DNA from 3 places in the Pseudomonas sp. RL_105y_Pfl2_101 genome. Region 1 is predicted to be linked to each of the others. Evidence: predicted binding sites of a transcription regulator. Region 1 holds the regulator's gene; each other region holds the start of a gene.
What was found. Region 1 encodes FliA, which starts transcription of late flagellar genes. Its sites were predicted from a motif close to CTAAAGTTTNNNNNNNNNNNGCCGNTAA; they were not measured.
Positions count from the first base shown of each region.

Region 2: a site for FliA is predicted at 1,733-1,760, ahead of motA (flagellar motor stator protein MotA). Genes of this name have one in related genera too.
Region 3: a site for FliA is predicted at 1,743-1,770, ahead of AACY31_RS08205 (methyl-accepting chemotaxis protein). Genes of this name have one in related genera too.

Region 1 is NZ_CAXAPG010000010.1:110,819-116,068, reverse strand. It holds gene flhA (flagellar biosynthesis protein FlhA) at 1-1,255, shown strand, start outside; gene flhF (flagellar biosynthesis protein FlhF) at 1,267-2,616, shown strand; gene fleN (flagellar synthesis regulator FleN) at 2,733-3,563, shown strand; gene fliA (RNA polymerase sigma factor FliA) at 3,560-4,303, shown strand; gene AACY31_RS14060 (chemotaxis response regulator CheY) at 4,471-4,842, shown strand; gene AACY31_RS14055 (protein phosphatase CheZ) at 4,861-5,250, shown strand, end outside.
Region 2 is NZ_CAXAPG010000001.1:191,376-196,625, reverse strand. It holds gene AACY31_RS00875 (rhodanese-like domain-containing protein) at 1-81, opposite strand, end outside; gene AACY31_RS00870 (HDOD domain-containing protein) at 124-1,662, opposite strand; gene motA (flagellar motor stator protein MotA) at 1,829-2,680, shown strand; gene motB (flagellar motor protein MotB) at 2,684-3,715, shown strand; gene rsgA (small ribosomal subunit biogenesis GTPase RsgA) at 3,790-4,821, opposite strand; gene orn (oligoribonuclease) at 4,931-5,250, shown strand, end outside.
Region 3 is NZ_CAXAPG010000005.1:101,894-107,143, forward strand. It holds gene AACY31_RS08195 (NorM family multidrug efflux MATE transporter) at 1-614, opposite strand, end outside; gene AACY31_RS08200 (LysR substrate-binding domain-containing protein) at 773-1,693, shown strand; gene AACY31_RS08205 (methyl-accepting chemotaxis protein) at 1,877-3,853, shown strand; gene AACY31_RS08210 (aldose 1-epimerase family protein) at 4,096-5,250, shown strand, end outside.

The DNA.
Region 1 (5,250 bases):
GGCGGTTGCCGCCGGTCTGATGGCGGTGATGGGCCTGGTGCCGGGCATGCCGCACTTTTCCTTCCTGAGCATGGCTGCTCTGGCGGCTGGCGGCGCCTACCTGTTCTGGAAAAAACAGAACGTGCAGAAAGTCCAGGCCCTGCAAGAGGTCAAGCGCCAGCAGGAACTGCTGCCGTCGCCGGCCCGCGCCATGGAAACCAAGGAGCTGGGCTGGGATGACGTGACACCAATCGACATGATCGGCCTGGAAGTCGGTTATCGCCTGATTCCATTGGTCGACCGCAACCAGGGTGGTCAGTTGCTGGCGCGGATCAAGGGGGTGCGCAAGAAGCTCTCCCAAGACCTGGGCTTTCTGATGCCTACTGTGCATATCCGCGACAACCTCGACCTAGCGCCGAGCGCCTATCGCCTGACCTTGATGGGGGTGATCCTGGCCGAAGCCGAGATCTATCCCGACCGCGAATTGGCGATCAACCCCGGACAGGTCTACGGCAGCCTCAACGGCATCACCGCCAAGGATCCGGCTTTCGGCCTGGAAGCGGTGTGGATCGAAGTCAGCCAGCGGGCCCAGGCGCAGTCCCTCGGCTACACCGTGGTGGACGCCAGTACGGTGGTGGCGACCCACTTGAACCAGATCCTGTACAAGCACTCCAGCGAGCTGATCGGCCACGAAGAAGTCCAGCAACTCCTGCAAGTGCTGGCCAAAGGCTCGCCGAAGCTGGCTGAAGAGCTGGTGCCGGGTGTGGTTTCGTTGTCGCAGTTGCTCAAGGTGCTGCAGGCGCTGTTGGCCGAACAGGTGCCCGTGCGCGATATACGCAGTATTGCCGAGGCTATCGCCAACAACGCCTCCAAGAGTCAAGATACCGCCGCCCTGGTGGCTGCGGTTCGGGTCGGGGTGTCCCGCGCAATCGTCCAAAGTATTGTAGGTACTGAGTCTGAGCTGCCTGTGATCACCTTGGAACCAAGGTTGGAACAGATATTGCTCAATAGTCTGCAGAAGGCAGGACAAGGCTCGGAAGAGGGTGTTCTGCTGGAGCCAAGCATGGCCGAGAAGCTGCAGCGTTCGCTGATCGAAGCAGCCCAGCGGCAAGAGATGCAAGGCCAGCCGGTGATCCTGCTGGTGGCCGGTCCGATTCGCGCGATGCTCTCGCGATTCGGCCGCCTCGCGGTCCCGGGGCTGCATGTGCTGGCGTACCAGGAAATACCGGACAACAAGCAAGTGACCATCGTTGCGACAGTAGGGCCCAACGGCTGAGGTAGTGGTTTATGCAAGTGAAGCGTTTTTTCGCCGCCGATATGCGTCAGGCCATGAAGCTGGTTCGTGACGAGCTGGGCGCTGAAGCGGCCATCATCGGTAATCGCCGGATCGCTGGCGGTGTCGAGCTGACGGCGGCTCTGGATTACAAATTGTCGGCGCTGGCTCCACGGGTTCCGAACATGGAGCTCGAAGACGAGCTGCGCAAGACCCAATCGCGCATCGCCAGCGCCCAGGCCGAACTGAGCCTGCGCAGCAGCGAAGGCGAGGGCGGGGCAGGTATCAATCGTCAATTGTTCGCCGGTCAGCCGCTGACGGCCGGCCTGCCGTTGACCGCTGCCGAACCGCTGATCGAGCAGGCCCACGCCGAACCGCGTCGTCCTGAGCCGGCGCCCGCGGCGCCTGCCCGGGGTGTCGATCCGCGCGCCCTGGACTCGATGCGCTTTGAACTCAACAGCCTGCGCGAGCTGATGGAAGTCCAGCTCGGCTCCCTGGCCTGGAACCAGCTGCAAGGCAGCCGTCCAGCCCAGGCCAACCTGTGGCGTCGTCTGCAACGCATCGGCCTGTCCGGCCCATTGTCCCGGGACCTGCTGGCGTTGATCAATGGTATCGAAGAACCACGCCAGGCCTGGCGCATGTTGCTGGCGCACCTGGCGCGGATGATCGCGACCCCGGAAGTCGAGCCGCTGGAAGAAGGCGGGGTGATTGCCATGGTCGGTCCTGCCGGCATGGGCAAGACCACCACCCTGGCCAAGCTCGCCGCCCGTTATGTACTCAAGTACGGCGCCCAGAGCATTGCCCTGGTGAGCATGGACAGTTTTCGCATCGGTGCCCAGGAGCAACTCAAGACCCTCGGCCGGATCCTCAATGTGTCCGTGACCCATGTGGATCCGGGCCAGTCCCTGGCCCAGGCGTTGGAGCCGCTGCTGCGCAAACGCGTCGTGCTGATCGATACCGCAGGCCTGCAAGCCAGCGATCCGGCCCTGCGCATGCAGCTCGAAAGTCTGGCCGGACGAGGCATCAAGTCAAAAAATTATCTCGTGTTGGCAACCACCAGCCAAAAACAGGTTCTAACCGCCGCATACCACAGCTACAAACGCTGCGGGCTGGCCGGCTGCATCCTGACTAAACTGGACGAAACGGCAAGCCTGGGCGAGGTGTTGAGCCTGGCGATCGGTCATGAACTACCGGTGGCCTACCTGACCGACGGGCCGCGGATCCCGGATGATTTGCATCTGCCGCGCCGTCATCAACTGGTCAGTCGTGCCGTGAGTGTGCAAATGCAGGAAGAACCCAGCGAAGAAGCCATGGCTGATATGTTCGCTGATATCTACCACAGCCCGACCAAGCAGGTCGGCTGAGGTAATCATGAATATTTTTTGTACCTACATCGATGGTCTGCCATGCATTGTTCCGTATGCGAACGCGCAGCCAGTAATGTGGCCTCCGTCTAAGTAAGACAAGGTAAAGAACGAACATGGGCAGCATGCATCCCGTACAGGTGATCGCGGTGACCGGCGGCAAAGGTGGCGTCGGGAAGACTAACGTGTCAGTGAATTTGTCCCTGGCTCTGGCAGAGCTTGGCCGACGGGTCATGCTGCTGGACGCCGACCTGGGCCTGGCGAACGTCGACGTGTTGTTGGGGCTTACACCCAAACGCACGCTGGCGGACGTGATTGAAGGGCGCTGTGAGCTGCGCGACGTGTTGTTGCAGGGGCCGGGCGGGATTCGCATCGTGCCGGCTGCCTCAGGCACCCAGAGCATGGTTCACCTGACCCCGGCCCAGCACGCGGGCCTGATCCAGGCTTTCAGCGACATTGGCGACAATCTCGATGTGCTGGTGATCGACACCGCGGCCGGTATCGGTGACTCGGTCGTCAGTTTCGTGCGCGCGGCCCAGGAAGTGCTGCTGGTGGTCTGCGACGAACCGACGTCCATCACCGACGCCTACGCCCTGATCAAGTTGCTTAACCGCGACTATGGCATGAACCGCTTCCGCGTCCTGGCCAACATGGCCCAGAGCCCGCAGGAAGGACGCAACCTGTTCGCCAAGTTGACAAAGGTCACGGATCGCTTCCTGGACGTCGCCCTACAATACGTCGGCGCAGTGCCTTACGACGAAAGCGTACGCAAGGCCGTCCAGAAGCAACGTGCCGTTTATGAAGCTTTTCCACGTTCCAAATGCGCGCTGGCGTTCAAGGCCATCGCCCAGAAGGTCGATACCTGGCCACTGCCGGCCAACCCTCGCGGGCATTTGGAATTTTTCGTCGAGCGTCTTGTGCAACAAACAGCAGGGCCCGTGCTATGACAGCCAGCGGTTACAACCATCTCTACAAGAAATCGGCACGGGACGCCCAATACGAATTGATCGAGCGCTACGCGCCACTGGTCAAGCGTATCGCCTATCACTTGCTGGCGCGGTTGCCGGCCAGTGTCCAGGTTGAAGACTTGATCCAGGCGGGCATGATCGGCCTGCTCGAAGTGTCGAACAAATACGACGCGAGCAAGGGCGCGAGTTTCGAGACGTATGCCGGTATTCGCATTCGCGGCGCCATGCTCGATGAAGTCCGCAAGGGCGATTGGGCGCCGCGTTCGGTACACCGCAATACCCGCATGGTCAGTGATGCAATTCGTGCAATTGAAGCTAAAACCGGGCGTGACGCTAAAGATCACGAGGTTGCGGCCGAACTCCAGTTAAGTCTCGACGATTATTACGGGATTTTGAACGATACCTTGGGCAGCCGCCTGTTCAGTTTCGACGACCTGTTACAGGACGGCGAACACGAAGGGCTGCACGAGGATAACGCGAGTGCTCACATGGAGCCGTCGCGTGACCTGGAAGATGAACGTTTCCAGAGTGCGCTGGCGGATGCGATTGCCAATTTGCCGGAGCGTGAGCGACTGGTCTTGGCGCTGTACTACGACGAAGAGCTGAACCTCAAGGAAATCGGTGAGGTGTTGGGGGTCAGCGAATCGCGGGTCAGCCAGTTACACAGCCAGTGCGCGGCCCGTTTGCGGGGGCGTTTGGGGGAGTGGCGAGCGCGTTGACGGGCAGTGTGGGGACACTGCGAACGAGGCTGGCCTGGCAGGTGCTGTGCCAGTCTCCATCTGTTGTGCTCCAGACCGTTGTCGAGTGTTGTGCCGGATTGATTGAAATGGCGCGTCCAGGTGCTGGGCGCGTTTAAGACTGCTTGGAGGTCGAATTGGACAAGAACATGAAAATCCTCATCGTTGATGACTTCTCAACGATGCGGCGGATCATAAAAAACCTGTTGCGTGACCTTGGGTTCACCAATACGGTCGAGGCGGATGATGGCATCACAGCCATTCCGGTCCTCAACAGCGGGAGCATCGACTTTCTAGTGACTGACTGGAACATGCCCGGCATGACCGGTATCGACTTGCTGCGTCATGTGCGCGCCGACGAAAAGCTTAAGCATCTTCCGGTGCTGATGGTCACTGCCGAAGCCAAGCGCGAGCAGATCATCGAAGCGGCCCAGGCCGGTGTAAACGGCTATGTGGTCAAACCCTTCACGGCCCAGGCGTTGAAAGAGAAGATCGAAAAAATCTTCGAACGCATCGGTTAACGGCGCCACGGGGGAGCTATGGACAACGAATCTTCAATGGGTGATTTCGAATCAACCCTGAAAAAACATGCCCGCGAACTGGTCGACAGCCTTGAAAAAGGTCGCTTTGGCGATGCGGTTCAAATGATCCATGAGCTCAACCAGACCCGTGACCGCGGTCTGTATCAGGAGGTGGGCAAGCTCACGCGTGAATTGCACAGCGCGATTGTCAATTTCCAGATCGACCCGAATATGCCGCAGGCCGAGGAGGTCTCGCAGATCACCGACGCCACCGAGCGTCTGGGTTATGTGGTCAAACTGACCGAGGCTGCGGCCAACCGCACCATGGACCTGGTGGAGAGCGCAACGCCGCTGGTCAATGGCCTGAGCGAAGAAGCCCAGGCCTTGAGCACCGACTGGGGGCGGTTC
Region 2 (5,250 bases), on a different contig from region 1:
CAGAATCAGCTCGCGGGCATCGAGGCGCGGTAGCAGTTCGCTCGGCTCGATCACCAGCGGCAAGCCAGAGAAGTCAGGCATGTGAGGTCTCCAGGGGCGCAAAGGGAAAGGATTGTAGCAAGTTCAGCGGCCGCGGTTGGTAAAGGTATGCAGGGCCCTTTCGATGCATTGCACGGTTTTGCCGAAGGCTTGCACGGTCACGTCCGAGAACGGCCCACCGCCCTGGTCCACCACCACCAGCATGATCACTCGGCCATTACAGGTCAGGGAGCGCAGCAGCAGGTGCTCACCCCGGAACAGGGTGCGCAGGCCCGGTGGCAGTAGTGCCGAAAACTGCGCGTTGTTGTCCGGGTTCAGGCGAACCTGGGCCTGCTGAGCCAGCAAGCGCTGCACTATTTTTCTCTGGTTGATGGTAAAGCTCATGGCCGCGGCTTCTTTGGGCAGGCCGGCGGTCTGATGTACGCGCACGCTGGTCTGGTTGCGGTCGGCCATCAAAATCATCACTCGACGCATGCCGCAGGCCGCCAACACGTCACGTGCCGAGGTGGTCAGGTGCATGGCATTGCTGAAGGGGCTCGGCTCCACTAGCAGTGCGGAACATTGTTTGCGCCACTGGCTCAGGTCCTCGGCGCTGGGTGGCGGAGGCGGTAGCAAGCCGGGGTGGATGCGTCGGCAGCCCCAGGGCCAGAGCAACGCCACGGCCGGATGCCAGAGGTCTGGCATGGCGTCATGACGGGCGCTCGTGACGGCTTGTTGGTGCAGTTGTTGTTGGAGCTCATCCATCGGCATCTGCAGATACAAACTGGTGAGGTATTGCCAGCGGGCACTGTGGGGGGTGTCCCAGGCCTGTTGTGCTGAAAGTGCCAGGCCGTTGGCCAGCAACACAGTATTGGCCGGTTGATTGAGCCAGCGTCGCAGGGTTGGGTCGTCGTCTAGGCGATTCCGCTGGCGCAGCGGGTGCTCGCTGTCCCGGGCGATGCGCAGAACCTGCACCAGCTCGCGGCGTTCATTGAGCAGTAGGCGATAACCCTGCATCACCCAGATCGGCAGGCGCCAGGTCTCCACCAGCGCCAGGCAGATTTTCATTAGGCTGACGCCGAACAATTCGCGCTCTACCTTGCGCGCAGGCTCGCCTTTGTGGACGACTCGCAATTCCCATTCCCCCAGCAACCGCGGGTGAGTCAGGGCCAGTGGCCACAGCGGCGAGAGAAACAACAGGCTGCCCCAGTGTATGTCCTGCCACAGCCGCGCCAGGCGGCTGGCAAAAAAGCCATTGGCCTGTTGCGTGGCGTGCTGGCTGATCAATTGCAGTTGGCGCAAGGCGATGGGGATTTCGTGGCCCGGCAACGACGGCAGGCGAGCGAGCAGTTCCTCGGTACGCTTGAGACCGAGGCGGTTGATGGCCACTTCGAGGTTTTCCGCAGGTTCGGCGAGGCTGCCATGGGTGTGATGGTTGGCCTCGCGGATGACGCTCAGGGCCAGGGCGGGGCTGTCCTGCATCAGTTCGGCGATGTCTCGCAACGAGCGGCGGCTGTCGGCAATGGCCTTGCAGACCAGGTCATGGCTGGCCTGGGGCACCGGTAGGTGCACGCCATCGAGCAACTTCACCCAGCCTTCGAGGGTGGTCGGTCGTGGCGTTGGAACCTTCGTTTTGTTAGTCATGGCTGGACGTGATCATCGTATGAATTCTCTACGCCCGGAACGGGGCAAATTGGCTTTTCGCCAGAACAGCCTATAGTCTGGCGCAGTTTTGCCGATAAGGAGAAGAAGAGATTTTTCAGCTTCCGAATATGACCTTGAACCCGACTTAAGTAAGTACTTTCTATCTATGGCTAAAATTATCGGCATCATCGTCGTGTTCGCGAGCGTGCTTGGCGGATACGTGCTCTCCCATGGCAAGATTGCCGCCCTGGTCCAGCCTTTCGAGGTGTTGATCATCGGTGGTGCGGCCCTTGGCGCATTCTTGCAGGCCAACCCCGGCTACATGACGATGCATGTGCTCAAGAAATCCCTGGGCATGTTCAGCTCGCGTTTCAGCCACACCTTCTACCTCGAGGTGCTGGGCCTGATCTACGAGATCCTCAACAAAAGCCGCCGTGAAGGCATGATGGCGATCGAGGGCGATATCGAAGACGCTGCCGCCAGCCCGATCTTCGCCAAGTACCCTGCGGTACTCAAGGACGCTCGCATGACGGCGTTCATCTGTGATTACTTGCGCATCATGTCGTCCGGTAACATGGCGCCCCATGAACTCGAAGGCCTGTTCGACATGGAGCTGTACAGCCTCAAGGAAGATCTGGAGCACCCGTCCCACGCGGTCAACGGCATTGCCGACGGCATGCCTGGCTTCGGTATCGTCGCGGCGGTATTGGGGATCGTGGTGACCATGGCATCCTTGGGAGAAGGTGATCAGGCCTCCATCGGTCTGCACGTGGGTGCGGCATTGGTAGGTACTTTCTTCGGTATTCTGGCTGCGTACGGTTTCTTCGGCCCGCTGGCCCATTCCCTGGCCCATGATGCCAAGGAAGAACTCAACGTCTATGAGTCCATCAAGGCGTCCCTGGTGGCCTCGGCCTCGGGCATGCCGCCATCGCTGGCGGTGGAGTTCGGTCGCAAGGTCCTGTACCCAGCGCACCGTCCAAGCTTTGCCGAGCTGGAACAAGCGGTTCGCGGTCGTTAAACCATGGAAAATAACCAGCCGATTATTGTAAAACGCGTCAAGCGCATTGCCGGGGGGCATCACGGGGGCGCCTGGAAAATCGCCTTCGCCGACTTTGCGACGGCAATGATGGCGTTCTTCCTGGTGCTGTGGCTGCTGTCTACGGCAACCCCGGAACAGAAGATCGCCATCGCCGGTTACTTCAAGGACCCGGTCGGTTTTACGGAAAGCGGCACGCCGTACATCATCGATCTGGGCGGCTCACCGACCCTGGCGCCGGACACGACCCTCAACCCCGAAGTCAAATCCGAGCCCCAGCCCGACAAGGTGACGGTGGATTCCGAACAGGTCGAAGGCATGGCCGAGCAGATCGAGCGCGAGCGCCTGGAGCTGTTGTTGCAGGAGTTGCAGAACAAGGTCGAAGAAAATCCTGAGCTGCAGAAGTTCAAGGACCAGATCCTGTTCGAGATCACGCCGAACGGCTTGCGCATCCAGATCATGGACGCCGAGAACCGGCCGATGTTCGACTCCGGCAGTGCGCGCCTGAAGCCTTATTTCGAAGACATTCTGCTGGCCATGGCCGATACCATCAAGGCGGTGCCGAACAAGATCAGTGTCAGCGGTCATACCGATGCCAAGCCCTTCATTGGCAACGGTGACTTCGGTAACTGGGAGCTTTCAGCCAACCGCGCCAACGCGGCACGCCGCGCCTTGGTGGCGGGCAGTTACCCGGACGAGCAGGTGGCAAGGGTGGTCGGTTATGCGTCTTCAGCGTTGTTCGACCGCGCGGATCCGTTCAACCCGGTCAACCGGCGTATCGATATCGTGGTGTTGACCAGGAAGGCCCAGCAGGCCATCGAAGGTTCGCAAGCCGATGATCTGGCGCCGGATCCGGCCCAGGGCGCACCGGGTGAAGTGCCGGCGACGCCTGGCGCTGCGGCGGACCCGAATGCCTTGCCGGCGGATCAGCAACCCGTACCGGCCCATGAGCTGCGCGAACGCCTGAACCTGTTCGACGACGTTGCGCCGAAACCGGCCGAGCCACCGGCGCAATGACCTAAGAGCCGATACAGACCTGTGGGAGCAAGCTTTGCTCCCACAGGTCCTCTCGACTCACATTCCTTTTAGAATCAGTAACTGCTTTCCGGCAGGCTGGCGATGATCGAGCGGTAGCTGTTCATCCTTTGCTGATGCACGCGGCCTTCTTCCAAGGCCATGAGCAGCGCGCAACCGGGTTCGCGGTCGTGCTTGCAGTCGCGGAAGCGGCAGGTGCCGATCAGCTCGTTGAACTCGATGAACCCGGCTTCGACGTCGGCCCGGCTGACGTGGCCCAGGCCGAATTCGCGGATGCCCGGTGAGTCGATCAATTCACCGCCGCCGGGAAAGTGGAACAGTCGCGCGGTGGTGGTGGTGTGGGTGCCCTGGCCGGACAGCTCGGACAACGGCCCGACGCGCGTCTCGACGTCCGGCAGCAGGCTGTTGACCAGCGATGACTTGCCGACGCCGGACTGGCCGACGAACACACTGATGTGCCCGTCCAGTTGTTGTTGCAATTGTTCCATGCCGTTACCGTGGTGGGCCGAGACTTCCAGCACCGGGTAACCCAAATCCCGATAGACCGACAGCAGGGCGTTCAGCGCCGGGGCGTTGTGCTCGTCGATCAGGTCGAATTTGTTGAGCAGCAACAGCGGGCGGATGCCGGCGTGCTCGGCGGCCACAAGGTAGCGGTCGATCAGGTTGGCGTGGGGTTCGGGCAGCGGGGCGAACACGATGACAATCATGTCGACATTGGCGGCAACGGGCTTGAGCTGTCCCCGACTGTCCGGACGGCACAGCTCGGTGTGGCGCGGCAATTGCGCGACGATCACGCCAATGCCCTGGTTGCCGGCACGCCAGACGACTTGGTCGCCCGTCACCAGCGCCGGCAGGTTGGCGCGCAAGTGGCAGCGGAACACCTGGCCGGCCAGTTCGCCTTCCCGGGCCTCGACCTCGACCTGTACGCCGAAGTGGGCGATGACCAGGCCGGTCTGTTCAGGGCCCAGGTCACCACCCTCCAGGGCTTCGACAGCGCTGGATTCGCGTTTGGCGGCGCGGGCGGCGCGCTCGCCCTGGATCTTTTCGATGCGCCAGTTTTGACGACGATTGAGTTGGCGTTTGGCCATGGGTGTTCCGTATGAAGAAATGCAGCGAATAGGGTAAAACGGCCGCGAGTTTAGCACGCCCAAGGGGCGGCCTAGGCTAAACTGCGTGGCTACGCCGAGGAGCTTCCCTATGCAAAACCCGCAGAATCTGATCTGGATCGACCTGGAAATGACCGGTCTGAACCCGGACACCGACGTCATCATCGAAATGGCCACCATCGTCACCGACAGTGATCTCAACACCTTGGCCGAAGGCCCGGTGATCGCGATCCATCACAGCGACGAGATCCTGGCCGGCATGGACGAGTGGAACACTCGCCAGCACGGCGGCTCGGGCCTGACCCAGCGGGTGCGCGAGAGCAAGATCAGCATGGCCGAGGCCGAGGTCCAGACCCTCGCCTTCCTGGAGCAGTGGGTGCCCAAGGGCAAGTCGCCGATCTGCGGCAACAG
Region 3 (5,250 bases), on a different contig from region 1:
GCCATGCAGTTGGCGACGATGGCCGTGACCAGGCCGATCCCCATCAAGCCGAGTTTCGGCAGGCCGAACATACCGGTGATGAGCGCGTAGTTGAGCAGGAAGTTGGCCACCGTGCCGCCGAGACTGATCACCATGACCGGTGTGGCCCGGCCGATGGCGCTGGTGAAACCGCGCAGGGCCATGAAGCTCAAGTAGCCGGGCAGGGCGAATGGCAGCGCCAGCAGGAACTGTCCGGCGGACAGCACGTTGGTTTCGGTCTGGCCAAACATCAGCAGCACCGGCTTGAGGTTCCACAGCAGCAACCCGGCCATCAACGCCATCAACCAAGCCAGCCATAACCCGGCTTGGGTCAACCGGGTGGCGCCTTCGACATCGCCTGCGCCCTGGCGGATCGCGACCAGGGTGCCGACTGCGGCGATCACGCCGATGCAGAAGATCGACACGAACGAGTAGGTGGCCGCCCCGAGCCCGCCGCCGGCCAGGGCTTCGGGGCTCAGGCGCGCCATCATGAGGGTGTCGGTGAGCACCATCAGCATGTGCGCCAACTGCGAGGCAATCAACGGCCCCGCCAGCCGCAGGATGGCCCAGAGTTCGGTACGCACCGGATGCCGCATGATCATCACGCTCCATGTTCAAACAAGGCAGTAAAGCAGCGATTCTCGGCGCTCTCGGCGGATTGCACAAAGGGATAAAAAAGATCGCTGGCATGATTAAAACTCATGCTGAACGTGTTTCTGGTAGGGTTTGCAAATAACGCCATGGAGCTTTTGCGATGCCCCGTCGTCTTCCTCCTCTTTATGCGCTGCGGGCATTCGAAGCCGCGGCGCGCTACAGCTCGTTCACCCGGGCCGCTGAAGAGCTGTCGATCACCCAGAGCGCCGTCAGCCGGCACATTCGCACGCTGGAAGATCACTTTGCCTGTCGGCTGTTCCTGCGCAGCGGCCGCAACCTGCAATTGACCGAGGCGGCGCGCTTGCTGTTGCCGGGCGTACGTGAGGGCTTCATGGCGCTGGAGCGGGCCTGCCACACCTTGTGTGGCGAGGATGGCATTCTGCGCATGAAAGCGCCTTCCACGCTGACCATGCGCTGGTTGTTGGCGCGCTTGAGTCGCTTCCGGCATTTGCAGCCCGGCAACGAGGTGCAACTGACCAGTGCCTGGATGGACATCGACTCGGTGGACTTCAACGTCGAGCCTTTCGATTGCGCCGTATTGCTGGGCAGCGGGCATTTTCCGGCGGACTGGGAAGCCAGTTTGCTGTTTTCCGAGGAGTTGATTCCGGTGGGCGCGCCGAATCTGTTGAATGATCAGCCTTGGGATGTGGCGCGGTTGGCCAGCACCGAACTGCTGCACCCCACGCCCGATCGCCGGGACTGGCGTAATTGGCTGCAACGCATGGGGCTGTCCGACAAGGTCTCGCTCAAGGGAGGGCAGGTGTTCGATACCCTGGAGCTGGGCATGATCGCGGCGGCACGTGGCTATGGGATCTCCATGGGCGACCTGTTGATGGTGGCCGAGGATGTCGCCCAGGGACGCCTGAGCCTACCATGGCCGACGGCTGTCGCCAGCGGTGAACACTATTACCTGGTCTGGCCGAAAACCCGGCCGGGAGGTGAACGTTTGCGCCGGCTCAGCGACTTCCTCCAAGGTGAGGTGAAGGCCATGCAATTACCCGACGTGCAGCGTCTGGGCTGAAACGTTGCAGTTGGAATGATGGCTAATTAACATTAATCCTTCCAGGCCGCTCAAGTATTTGGCTTTGCCGCCGAAGCCGTGAAGATGGAACCTTCGTTCAGAAAGGCTAACTTACCTCACCGAATAAGATGCCGAGTGTGCGAGCGTGATCAGGATGATCCAGTCTCTCGGCCAGGAGCCGTCATGTCTCAACCCCGTGCCCGGATCGCCTCACAACTAGGCCTTGCCCTCGCTGTGATATTGGCGGTCGTGATCTCCGGCAGTACCGTCTTCGCCCTACGTTCGCTGGACGCTGCCAACCTCATCACCCGCGAAGAGCACCTGGCCAGCGAAGCGCGCCTGATGGCCGATCAGCTCAATACCTTCCACAGCACCCTGCGTGAGAGCACCCAGCGGTTGGCCGGACTGTTCGAACAGCGCTTCAGCGCTGGCCTGAACGTGCATCCAGACCAGCCCGTGACGGTGGCGGGTGTACAAACCCCAGGCTTGAGCCTGGGCAGTGAAGTGTTGAACAACAACTTCAAGGAAGTTGATGAGTTCAAGCACATGACCGCCGGGGTGGCGACGGTCTTCGTGCGTAACGGCGACGACTTTATCCGCGTCAGCACGTCATTGGCCAAGCAGGACGGTACGCGGGCCATTGGTACCGTGCTCGACCGCGCCGGGCCTGCCTACGGTCCGGTGATCAGCGGGCAGAGCTACATTGGCCGAGCCTTGCTTTTCGGACGCTTCTACATGTCGCAGTACACGCCCGTACGCGACAGCAGCGGCAAGATCATTGCCGTGCTGTACGTAGGCTTCGACTACACCGATGCGCAGAACGCGCAGTTCGAGAACCTCAAGCGCTTCCGCATTGGCCAGACCGGTTCGTTGGCCCTGCTGGACGAACAAAACAAGTGGCTGGTGCCGCCGGCCGGCGTGCAGGCACTGGACCAGGCGAGCGCGACCATCGTTGGCCTGGTCAAGAAACCGGGCAAGGGCGCCTTCTGGAGCGATACCGCCGAAGATTTCTACAGCGTTGCCGTACCGTTCGAAGATGGGCCGTGGGCGGTGGTGGCGAGCATGCCGAAAACCGAGATTCGCGCCGTGACCTGGAGCGTCGGTACGCAATTGGCCATTGGCAGCCTGCTGGCGATGTTGTTGGCGGTCGGCTCGGCAATGTGGTTGCTGCGCAGCAAACTGGCGCCGCTTGGGGACCTGGTACGCCAGGCCGAAGCCTTGGGCGCCGGCGACCTGAGCGTGCGCCTGAATGTGTCGAGCCATGATGAGATCGGTCAGTTGGCCCGTGCTTTCAACCAGATGAGCCAGGCCTTGTCGACCATGGTCGAGCACATCCGCAAGGCCTCCCAGGAGGTCAACAGCCGTGCCCAGGCGCTGTCCGGGTTGTCCGGCGGGGCGTATGAAGGCATGGAGCAGCAATCCGGCGAAATCACCAGCATGGCCGGCGCAGTGGAGGAGTTCAGCGCAACCTCGTTGAACATTGCCGACAACATGGGCAACACCGAACGCCTGGCCCAGGAAAACGCCCAGCAAACCCGCATTGGCCGGACCTCGATGGACGAAGCATCGTCGTCCCTGGAGCAAATTGCCGGCGCGCTGAACAGCACCGCCACGGTCATCAATACCTTGGGTCAGCGTTCCCAGGAGATCGGCGGCATCGTGGGGGTCATTACCTCGATCGCCGAGCAGACCAACCTGCTAGCCTTGAACGCCGCCATCGAAGCTGCCCGCGCAGGCGAGCAGGGCCGTGGTTTCGCCGTGGTGGCCGATGAAGTCCGCAGTCTGGCTTCCCGCACCCGCCAGGCCACTGACGAAATTTCCAGCATGATCAACAGCATCCAGCAGGAAACCGGCAATGCCGTCAGCACGATGGAGCAGGGCAACCTGTTAATGCAGGAAGGCCTGTCGCGCAACGCCAACGTGGCCACGGCCCTGGCGCGCATCGACGAGCAAAGCCGCTCGGCGGGCCAGCAGTTTGCGGCGATCACCACCGCCACCCAGGAACAAAGCAGCACCGCGACCCTGCTCAGCAGCAACCTGCAAAGCATCGCCATGGCCAACAGCGAACAGCGCCAAGTAGTCTCGAACCTGGCACTCACCGCCAAGGAACTGGAAAAACTGGCCCAGGACCTGCGCCAAGAGGTTGATCGGTTCCGCTGAGGCTTCTGTGACCTGCGCGTGCAAGCTCCCCCCCCCGAGATTAGGGTGGTGGGCTTGCTCGCGAAGGCTGCTTTCCAGCCACGTCTCTGCCCACTGACCCACCGCTTTCGCGAGCAAGCCCGCTCCCATAGAAGCTGCCACTCTGGAGTCACTCCCTTTTTAGGGAATTTGCTGTTTTTAAGCTTGCTGAAACGTTTCTTCAAGTCTATAAAAACCGCACAACTCCAATAAAGGTCGTGACCATGACTCCGCTCAAACTCCTCATCACCCTTGGCGCCTTGGGCGCTGCCTCCCAGGCGATGGCTTGGGATTACGTCCTGCTGGATACGGACAAAGCCGCCCAACCCTGGCAAATCACCAGCCAGCAACTCGGCGTGAAGACCGACAAGCCCTTTTCCGTGACGATGCGCACCCTGCACGGCGGTCGGCAGGAAGGCGTCAGTGTGGTCGACATCGACAACGGCACCCTGAAGCTTTCGGTCGTCCCGACCCGTGGCATGAATGTGCTGCAGGCGTCAGTCGGTGATGTGCGCATGGGTTGGGATTCTCCGGTCAAGGAAGTGGTCAACCCGGCGTTCATCGAGCTCAACGGCCGAGGCGGCTTGGGTTGGCTCGAAGGCTTCAACGAGCTGGTCACCCGCTGCGGCTACGAATGGGTCGGCCATCCCGGCATGGACAATGGCGAGCTGCTGACCCTGCATGGTCGCGCTGCCAACATTCCTGCCAACAAAGTCACTTTGCACATCGATGAAAAACCACCCTACGCCATCACCCTGCGGGGCGAGTTGAAGGAGCAGGCGTTCAAGAAGGTCGATTTCTCGGTGCAGACCGAACTGGTCACCGAGCCCGGCAGCGTAACGTTCGCGCTCAGCGATACGCTGACCAACAACGGCGATTATCCGAAGGAATACCAAGCGCTCTACCACAGCAACTTCAGTACACCGTTCCTGGAGCAGGGCGCTCGTTTCGCGGCACCGGTCAAGCAGATCTCGCCGTTCAACGACAAGGCCAAGGGTGATTTGTCCGATTGGCAAACCTACCGGGGCCCCACCAAGGATTACGACGAAACCGTCTATAACGTCGTGCCATACGCTGACGCCAAGGGCGACACCCTCACCGTGCTGCACAACAAGGCCGGTAGCCTCGGTGTGTCGGTGGGCTTCAACACCAGCACGCTTCCGGTGTTCTCCCTGTGGAAAAACACCGACACCCAAGGCCAGGGCTACGTGACCGGGTTGGAGCCAGGCACCAGTTTTTCCTATAACCGCCGGTATCAGCGCCCCCTGGGACTGGTCCCCACCATTGCGCCGAAAGAGCACAAGCAGTTCCAGATCCACTACAGCCTGTTGGCGGACAAGGGCGCTGTGGATAAGGCGCTCAAGCGCATCGACGCCATT